3 regions of the Methylorubrum sp. GM97 genome follow, and region 3 is predicted to be linked to each of the others. Evidence: riboswitches for the same ligand, from Rfam matches in the RefSeq annotation. Region 3 holds a riboswitch; each other region holds the start of a gene.
The links. A riboswitch is a leader RNA that binds a small molecule or an ion and turns the genes downstream of it on or off. The one in region 3 is predicted to bind cobalamin.
Positions count from the first base shown of each region.

Region 1 (2,256 bases), 1.3 Mb from region 3:
TCAGGGGAACGCTCGTCGGCGTCTCGGAGAAGGTGAAGTTGTTGGCGTGGCGGAAGCTGACATGGTTCACGTCGAAGCCGGCCGAGAACGTATTGGCCAGCCCGAACAGGGCGCCGCGGAACGTCGCGTCGAACCGACTCCCGACCTGTTCCTGGCTATGGCCGATTTCGAGATAGTCGGAGCGATCGACGAGCCCCGTTGCCGGGTTGAAGCGGTACTGCTCGACGTCGCGCCAATGCCGGCGGCTTTGAAGGCGGTAGGCGGTGTTGCGCACCGTCACGTCGGCCGAAGGGGTCCATTCCGTCCGGAACTGCGTCCAGTTGTCGGTCCAGGCGATCCTCGAATCGCGGACGTTGTAGTTGTTGAAGCGGATGGCGTCGGGCACACGCCCGTTCACCAGCGGCGTGCCCCAGTAGCGGGTGGGCTCCTGGTAGCCGAAATCGTGGCTGAGCGTGAAGGCGAGATCCGGATTCGCTTGGAGCGTCAGTGCGCCCGAGGCCGCGAGGTTGCGGAAGTCACCCTCTGGGGTGATCCAGCCGTCGGCACGGTTGCCGCTGACATTGAGGCGATAGGCCAGGGATTCGCCGATCGGCCCGGTCGAATCGACCGCCGCACGGGCGATGCCGTCCTCGCCGAGGCCGAAGCGGGCGACATTGAGCGGCGTAAACAGCGGCTTCTTCGAAACGACGTTGACGATACCGCCGATGGCTCCGTCCCCGTAGAGAACGGAGGCCGGCCCGCGCAGCACCTCGATCCGCTCCACGTTCCACGTATCGAACGGGAACGTGACGGTGTTGGCGCCGACATAGAGCCGGGTGCCGTCGAACAAAGTCTGGATCGAGTTCTGCCCGGCAAAGCCGCGAGCGGTGAAGAAGCCGAGTCCATTGCCCGGCGAGCCGAAGGCCGTGATGCCGGTGCCGTTCTGCGACACGGCGTCCAGCACGCTGGTCTGACCGCGCAGGCGGATGGTCTCGCCCGAGATGATGTCGAGACTCGCGGGCGTTTCCAGCGGCGTGAGACCGAGCCGGCTCGCCGAGCGCGACGGCGTGCGCAGGTTGAGGCCGACCTGCGAGGACTGCGTCAGACTCGGTGTCCGCAAGGCTGCGGCGGCGTCCGCGCCGATGGCATCTGCCGGCGCGTTGGCGGGCAGGCCGATCCCGGCGCCGCCTTGCACCGCGATCTCATCGAGATGCGTCAGGAGTGCCTGGGCCCGAACCGGACCGGACGTCGTGAGGGGCAGGGCGGCGACTGCGGACAGGAGGGACCGGCCGCAGAAGCGGCGGTGAAAGGGGGACATGATGGAAACGATGCCTCGGCAGCGACGGTGGCACGTCACCGCGACCGAGGCCGAACCACTGCCGGCCATGGGCCTTCAGCGTTTCGACACCTGCTGGGACACCCCGCCCGGCATGGCTCGCGTGTGACCACGGCTGACGGCAGGTCTCCTGGCTCGCGGGTCGTCGCCCTCCATCGTCTTCCCAGGCGAGGCATGCCCAGTGACGTGGTGATGGAGGACTCTCCGCTCACAGTTGCGGGGGCAGCCGCGGGATCGAGCTCGAAAGCCCTCCACCGCGTTCCCTTTTGATCCCTTGCGGGAACCGTCAACGGTCAAGCTACGGTCAAGGCGGCGCTTCGGTCAATGCGCCCGGCGCCGTTCGGGACGCCTGCACCAGGAGCGATCCACAATCGCGGACCCTGCCGCGACCAAAGCCGCACGGCAGCCAAAAAGAAAAAAGGCCGCCCCGAAGGACGGCCCGAAGTCTAGGGAGGAAACGCCCAAGAAGGGCTGCAGGACCGCGACGCCATCGCGACCCGGCATGGCCATGATTTCTCAGGTTGCAGTGCACAAAGCAATCGCTGACGCGTCGGATCGGGCATGCATTCATTGCATATGTTCGGTTCCGAACTCATGCGCTCCGGCGGAGCCATTCGGCCGCCCAGGGGTTTCGGTCCTCCGAATGCTGCCTCATGGATGCTGGATATGCCCCGTTGGATGTTCGCCTTTCCCGTCGTGCTGATGATTCTTGCAGGGCTCGTCGTCTTCGCCTTCACGCGTACGGGCCCGACCGACAACCAGAACACCCACGCTCCGCAGACCGGCCAGACCCGCTGACGCCGCCGAATCCCAGAGCGCGCCGGCCCCTGAGCCATTCCGGCCCACAAATTGCGAAGTTTGCACGGTCGGAATCGTTCGGTGGGGTCCTCCGTGCGGATCGGATGCGTTTTCCTCTTGAGCGCCCTCCTGCTTCCATCCGG
Region 1 covers NZ_AP025942.1:2,844,895-2,847,150, forward strand. The annotation lists gene MSPGM_RS13120 (TonB-dependent receptor) at 1-1,297, opposite strand, end outside; cobalamin riboswitch at 1,418-1,618, opposite strand; gene MSPGM_RS13125 (hypothetical protein) at 1,982-2,113, shown strand; gene MSPGM_RS13130 (hypothetical protein) at 2,231-2,256, shown strand, end outside.
Region 1: another riboswitch for cobalamin. It lies ahead of MSPGM_RS13120 (TonB-dependent receptor); the one in region 3 lies ahead of MSPGM_RS07065 (CbtB domain-containing protein).

Region 2 (2,256 bases), 2.2 Mb from region 3:
GCGGATGGTGATGTCCGCGGTTGGGGTCCATTCCGTCCTGAACTGTGTCCAGTTGTCCTGGAACACGATCCTGCTGTCGTCGACGTTGTAGTTCTGGAACCGCAGGCGCGGATCGAGCCGACCACCAGTCAGCGGCGTCCCGAAGTAGCGCAGCGGCGCTTGATAGCCGTAATCGTGTGAGAGGCTGAAGGCGAGATCCGGGGTGGCCTGGTAGAGGATCGAGCCAGACACCGCGAGGTTGGCAAAATCCCCGTTCTGCCTAAGCCACCCGTTGGCCTGGTTGCCGCTGACGTTGAGGCGGTAGAAGACGTTCTCGCCGATCGGACCACCGCTATCGAAGGCCAGACGTTTCACACCGTCCGAGCCCAACGCGGCGCGCGCGGCATTGATCGGCACAGCGACGGGCTTTTTGGGAACCACGTTGATCACGCCACCGATCGCTCCATCCCCGTACAGGACGGAAGCAGGCCCGCGCAGCACCTCGATGCGATCAACGTTCCAGGTGTCGAACGGGTAGGTGATCGTGCCGGCGCCGACATACAGCCTAGTCCCGTCGTAGAGCTGCATCACCGAGTTTACGCCCGAGAAGCCGCGGGAGGTGTACGACTGGAAGCCGTTGCCCGGCGCGCCGATCGTCGTGATGCCGGCCGCGTTCTGGGTGACCGCCTCTTGGACGGTCTCCTGCCCCCGTTCGCGGATCTTCTGACCTGGGATGACCTCGATGCTGGCTGGCGTTTGCAGCGGCGACAGGTCGAGACGGCTGCCGCTCCGGTTTGGCGTTGCGAGGTTCAGTCCTGTGGCCGCCGCAGTGTAGGGGGTCGACGCAAGGAGGCGCGTGCCCGACCCTGCACCGGTGACAGTTAGCTCTTCCAGCGTGACTGCATGTCCGTTGTCCGCAGCCTCCCCACGCTCCTGAGCGGCAAGAGGATACGAGGCCAGAACAAGGGTGCTCGTGGACACTAGCAGAGCAGTGGCCGAACGTGAGCGCTCGATTGACGAGCGCGTGCGTCGGAAAGCAATGAACATGGAGCCTCGGGCAACGGCAGTGGCACGTCACCGCGAACGAGGCCTCAGCTCACCGCCTCCTCGCAGGAAGGCAGCGCTTCGACACCCGCCAGGACACCCCGCCCGACGCGTTTCGCGTGTGACCACGACTGACGGCAGGTCTCCTGGCTCGCGGGTCGCTGCCCTCTCACCGTCTTCCCGGGCGAGGCTGCCCAGTGACATGGTGGCGGAAGGCTCGCCGCTTACAGTTGCGGGGGCAGCCGCGGCATCGGGTTACCCCTCACCGCGTTCCCTTTTGATCCCCGAGGGGAACCGTCACGCGCATGGTAACGCCATCGTCAGCGCAATCCGTCGCTTTGGAGCAACACCAAACACTAAACCCTTTTTTGTGCCCAACCATAGGGAACGGTTCGACCGGGTCCCCTGCGGAGATCCTCGAACGTCTACTTTTACCTTGATAGCGGCCTTGCTCTCAGACGGCTTCGTAGGGCTGCTTGGGGTCGAGAGCGGCCATACCGGCCTAACGAGTTGAATGTCGGCTGCTGGCGCACAGCAGCGGTCAAGCCTCCGCCTGCTCAACTGCCGTTTCTCATCCCGAGCCGCCCTCTCGTTGCGCGATCAGACATGCGAGAAAAATGACCGTTTTTTAGCCGCTTAGATGTGTGCAGAAACCGACTAAGAGAAATCAGATTCCAAGGAGCGGGACCGTTAGGTGGTTATAAGGGATCTGCTGCGCGCCGGTCAGAGCTCGGGAGCGTCGTCTGCTGACCACGAGTCTTGGCCCTAGTGCGGGTAGCGGCGGGCCAGATCGGCGAGCTGCCGAACCTCTTCCAGCAACTGCTGCAGCACCGCCCCAACGTGTCGGCCCCGCCCACCGAGTTGCTCCAATGCCGACGGTAGGCCAGCAATCTCGCGCTCCAGGTTGTCGTGCAGGGTCAGGAGCGCGTCGCTGTTGGCTTGGATGTGCGGGACCCGTGAGCCGAGATCCACCCCTGCCGCATGCGCCTCGGTCAGCTCGGTGACGATGCGGCTGACCTGCGGTGTCGCGAGACGCATGGTCGGCAGGACGTGGATCTCGGCGTCGCTCATCAGGCGGCCCGCACCGTGTTGAGGAAGCGCGCGACCTCTGCACCGAGATGCTCGGACTGGCGCGAAAGCTCGGAGGCCGCTGACAGCACCTGGCTGGCGGCGGCCCCTGTCTCCTCGGAGGCCTGTGCAACGCCTGCGATGTTGCTCGTCACCTCGCCCGTG
Region 2 covers NZ_AP025942.1:4,818,729-4,820,984, forward strand. The annotation lists gene MSPGM_RS22450 (TonB-dependent receptor) at 1-1,026, opposite strand, end outside; cobalamin riboswitch at 1,142-1,337, opposite strand; gene MSPGM_RS22455 (hypothetical protein) at 1,789-2,094, opposite strand; gene MSPGM_RS22460 (methyl-accepting chemotaxis protein) at 2,094-2,256, opposite strand, start outside.
Region 2: another riboswitch for cobalamin. It lies ahead of MSPGM_RS22450 (TonB-dependent receptor); the one in region 3 lies ahead of MSPGM_RS07065 (CbtB domain-containing protein).

Region 3 (2,256 bases):
AGGCGAGCCCGATCACCGCCCAGAACACGAAGCCGATGGCGAGCGCGCGCGCGGCGAACTGCGCGGCCGTGGCCGGCGGCACCTGCGAGGAGACGGTGTCGATCGATTGCGGCGCGCCCGCGAGATGCGGCGCGACGATGAGGACGAGGCCACCGAGGATCGTCAGCGGCACCCGCCGCACGGCGATCAGGTAGAGGCCGAGCCCGGTCGCCACCACCGTCATCAGCCACCACGACTGGCGCAGCACAAGCGGCGCTGCACCCATGCCCGGCAGCTCCGGCGGCAGGCCGATGGCGGGGGCGAGGACCACCGCGAGGAAGCCGGCGATACCAACGACGAGTCCGCCCTGCGGGGTCGGCTCACGGCGAAGTGCCAGCATCACCGCCGCGAGCAGCAGCGCGTAGCCGACGCCGCCGACCAGCGTGGCGAGACCGGTGAAGGCCATCCGCTGAAGGCCCGGTGCAGGCTGCCACGCGTCGGCCTTGCCGTGGTCGTGTCCGCCCTCGCCATGCGCATGCGCGTGGGCCGGGACGATCAGGGCGGCGAAAGAGGTCTCATCGCGCGAGGGCGCGAGGGCGGCATGCGCGCCCTCGCCTTCATAGGTCTCCGCCTGGAGGATCAGCGGAGAGGTCAGCGCGAGCTGCAGGCCCGTCGCGACGACGGACGCGAGGAAGCCGGCGACGAGCGCCGCCGACAGCAACCGGATGATCATGGGACTGCTTGAAGCCGCTGGATGCGCGGATCAGTGGCAGGGGAAGTTCTGCGCGTGGCGGAAATCGTGCGCCGCGTTGTGCAGGACGCTCGCCGGAGCAAAGCCCGCCACGAAGACGAGACCAAGGCCGAGGAAGGCGGCGACGAGGAGCGCGCGGGCGCCCTCGGCCGAACGGGTGGTGGCGGCCTGGGTCTGAAGGGTCGCAGTCGTCATCGGGTCACGAGCTCCGGCCGCCCCACCGGCGGCGTTCGAGAACAAAACTTCGCTGGACGGCAGGTCTCCTGGCTCGCGGCTGGTATCGTGCCTGCCGCCTTCCCGGATCACCCGGTGGCTCGTGGCAGGAACTCGCCGCTTACAGTTGCGGGGGCAGCCGCGGAATTGAGGCTTCTGGAAAACCTCTCACCGCATTCCCTTTTCACCCCGTTGCCGGGGCACCGTCACGGAGCGGTCATAGCCTGATGCGGACGGACGCACAACGTGTCCCGCACCGGCCGCAATCACCGCAGCGCCCAGAGGAAGGCCGCCACCGCCGCCAGACCGAGCCCGCTGCGGACTGCGTGCAGGCGGATCCAGCGTTGCATCAGCGGCGCCACGACCGGATCGGTACTCGATGCAGCGAGCAGGGCACGGTTGGTCGGCATGATCGCCAACAGCGTGTAGGGCCAGTTGGCGAGCGCGAGCGCCGCCCCGAGCCCCCATCGCGGATCGCCGGTACGCGCCCAGGCGAGCAGACCGAGGGCGGTGGCGGCCAGCGCCAATCCGCCCTGCATCCGGGTCGCGCGGCGATAGCTCGGGCGCCATTGCTGCAATTGGGAAGCCGGGTCGAGGACCAGCCGGGCCGGATGCTCCACGAAGCCGACATAGAGCGCAGCGCCGGCAAAGGCCGCTGCCGCGACGAGGGCGAGTTCACCGATCAGCATCGTGGTCTCCCGGTTGTTCGCCGCTCCGGCGTTCGCCGGCCCGCTCGCCGATGGTCCGCACGAGGGTGCGGGCCGCCTCGAGCGCCGCCGGGTCGAGATCGCGGGCGAGTGCGGCCGCCCAGGGCGCCTGCCGCACCGCCGCCGCCGCGTAGGCATCCCGGCCCGCGGGCGTGAGGAGAACGAGGCGGGCGCGCAGGTGGTGGGGATTGTCCGCGAAGGTCACGAGGCCCGCTTTCGCCAGCTCATTGACCGTCCGCTGCACGCCCTGGCGCGTCATGCCCATGTCGCGGGCGATGCGGGCGACCGGCAGCGGCTGCGCGGCGAGCGCGACGGCGCCCAGAACCTGCCAGCGGGCGCTGGTGAGGCCGAGATCCCCCACCAGCCGGTCGCCGGCGGCCAGCAGCGCGCCGCTGGACCGGAAGATCTCCAGCACCAGAGCCGTCGCGGCGTCCGCGGCCTCATGATCCGACCGTTTCATGACAATATGCTGCCCATTTGACAACAGATTGTCAACAGACTGGCTTTGACGCGCTGGCGGTGCGTGAGGCAAAGGGTGCGGATGCTTCAGGCCTCCCCTCGGATGACCCTGGTGCTCGGCGGTGCGCGCTCGGGCAAGAGCGCCTA
Region 3 covers NZ_AP025942.1:1,507,766-1,510,021, forward strand. The annotation lists gene MSPGM_RS07060 (CbtA family protein) at 1-712, opposite strand, end outside; gene MSPGM_RS07065 (CbtB domain-containing protein) at 743-925, opposite strand; cobalamin riboswitch at 966-1,166, opposite strand; gene MSPGM_RS07070 (DUF1772 domain-containing protein) at 1,210-1,632, opposite strand; gene MSPGM_RS07075 (MarR family winged helix-turn-helix transcriptional regulator) at 1,619-2,110, opposite strand; gene cobU (bifunctional adenosylcobinamide kinase/adenosylcobinamide-phosphate guanylyltransferase) at 2,192-2,256, shown strand, end outside.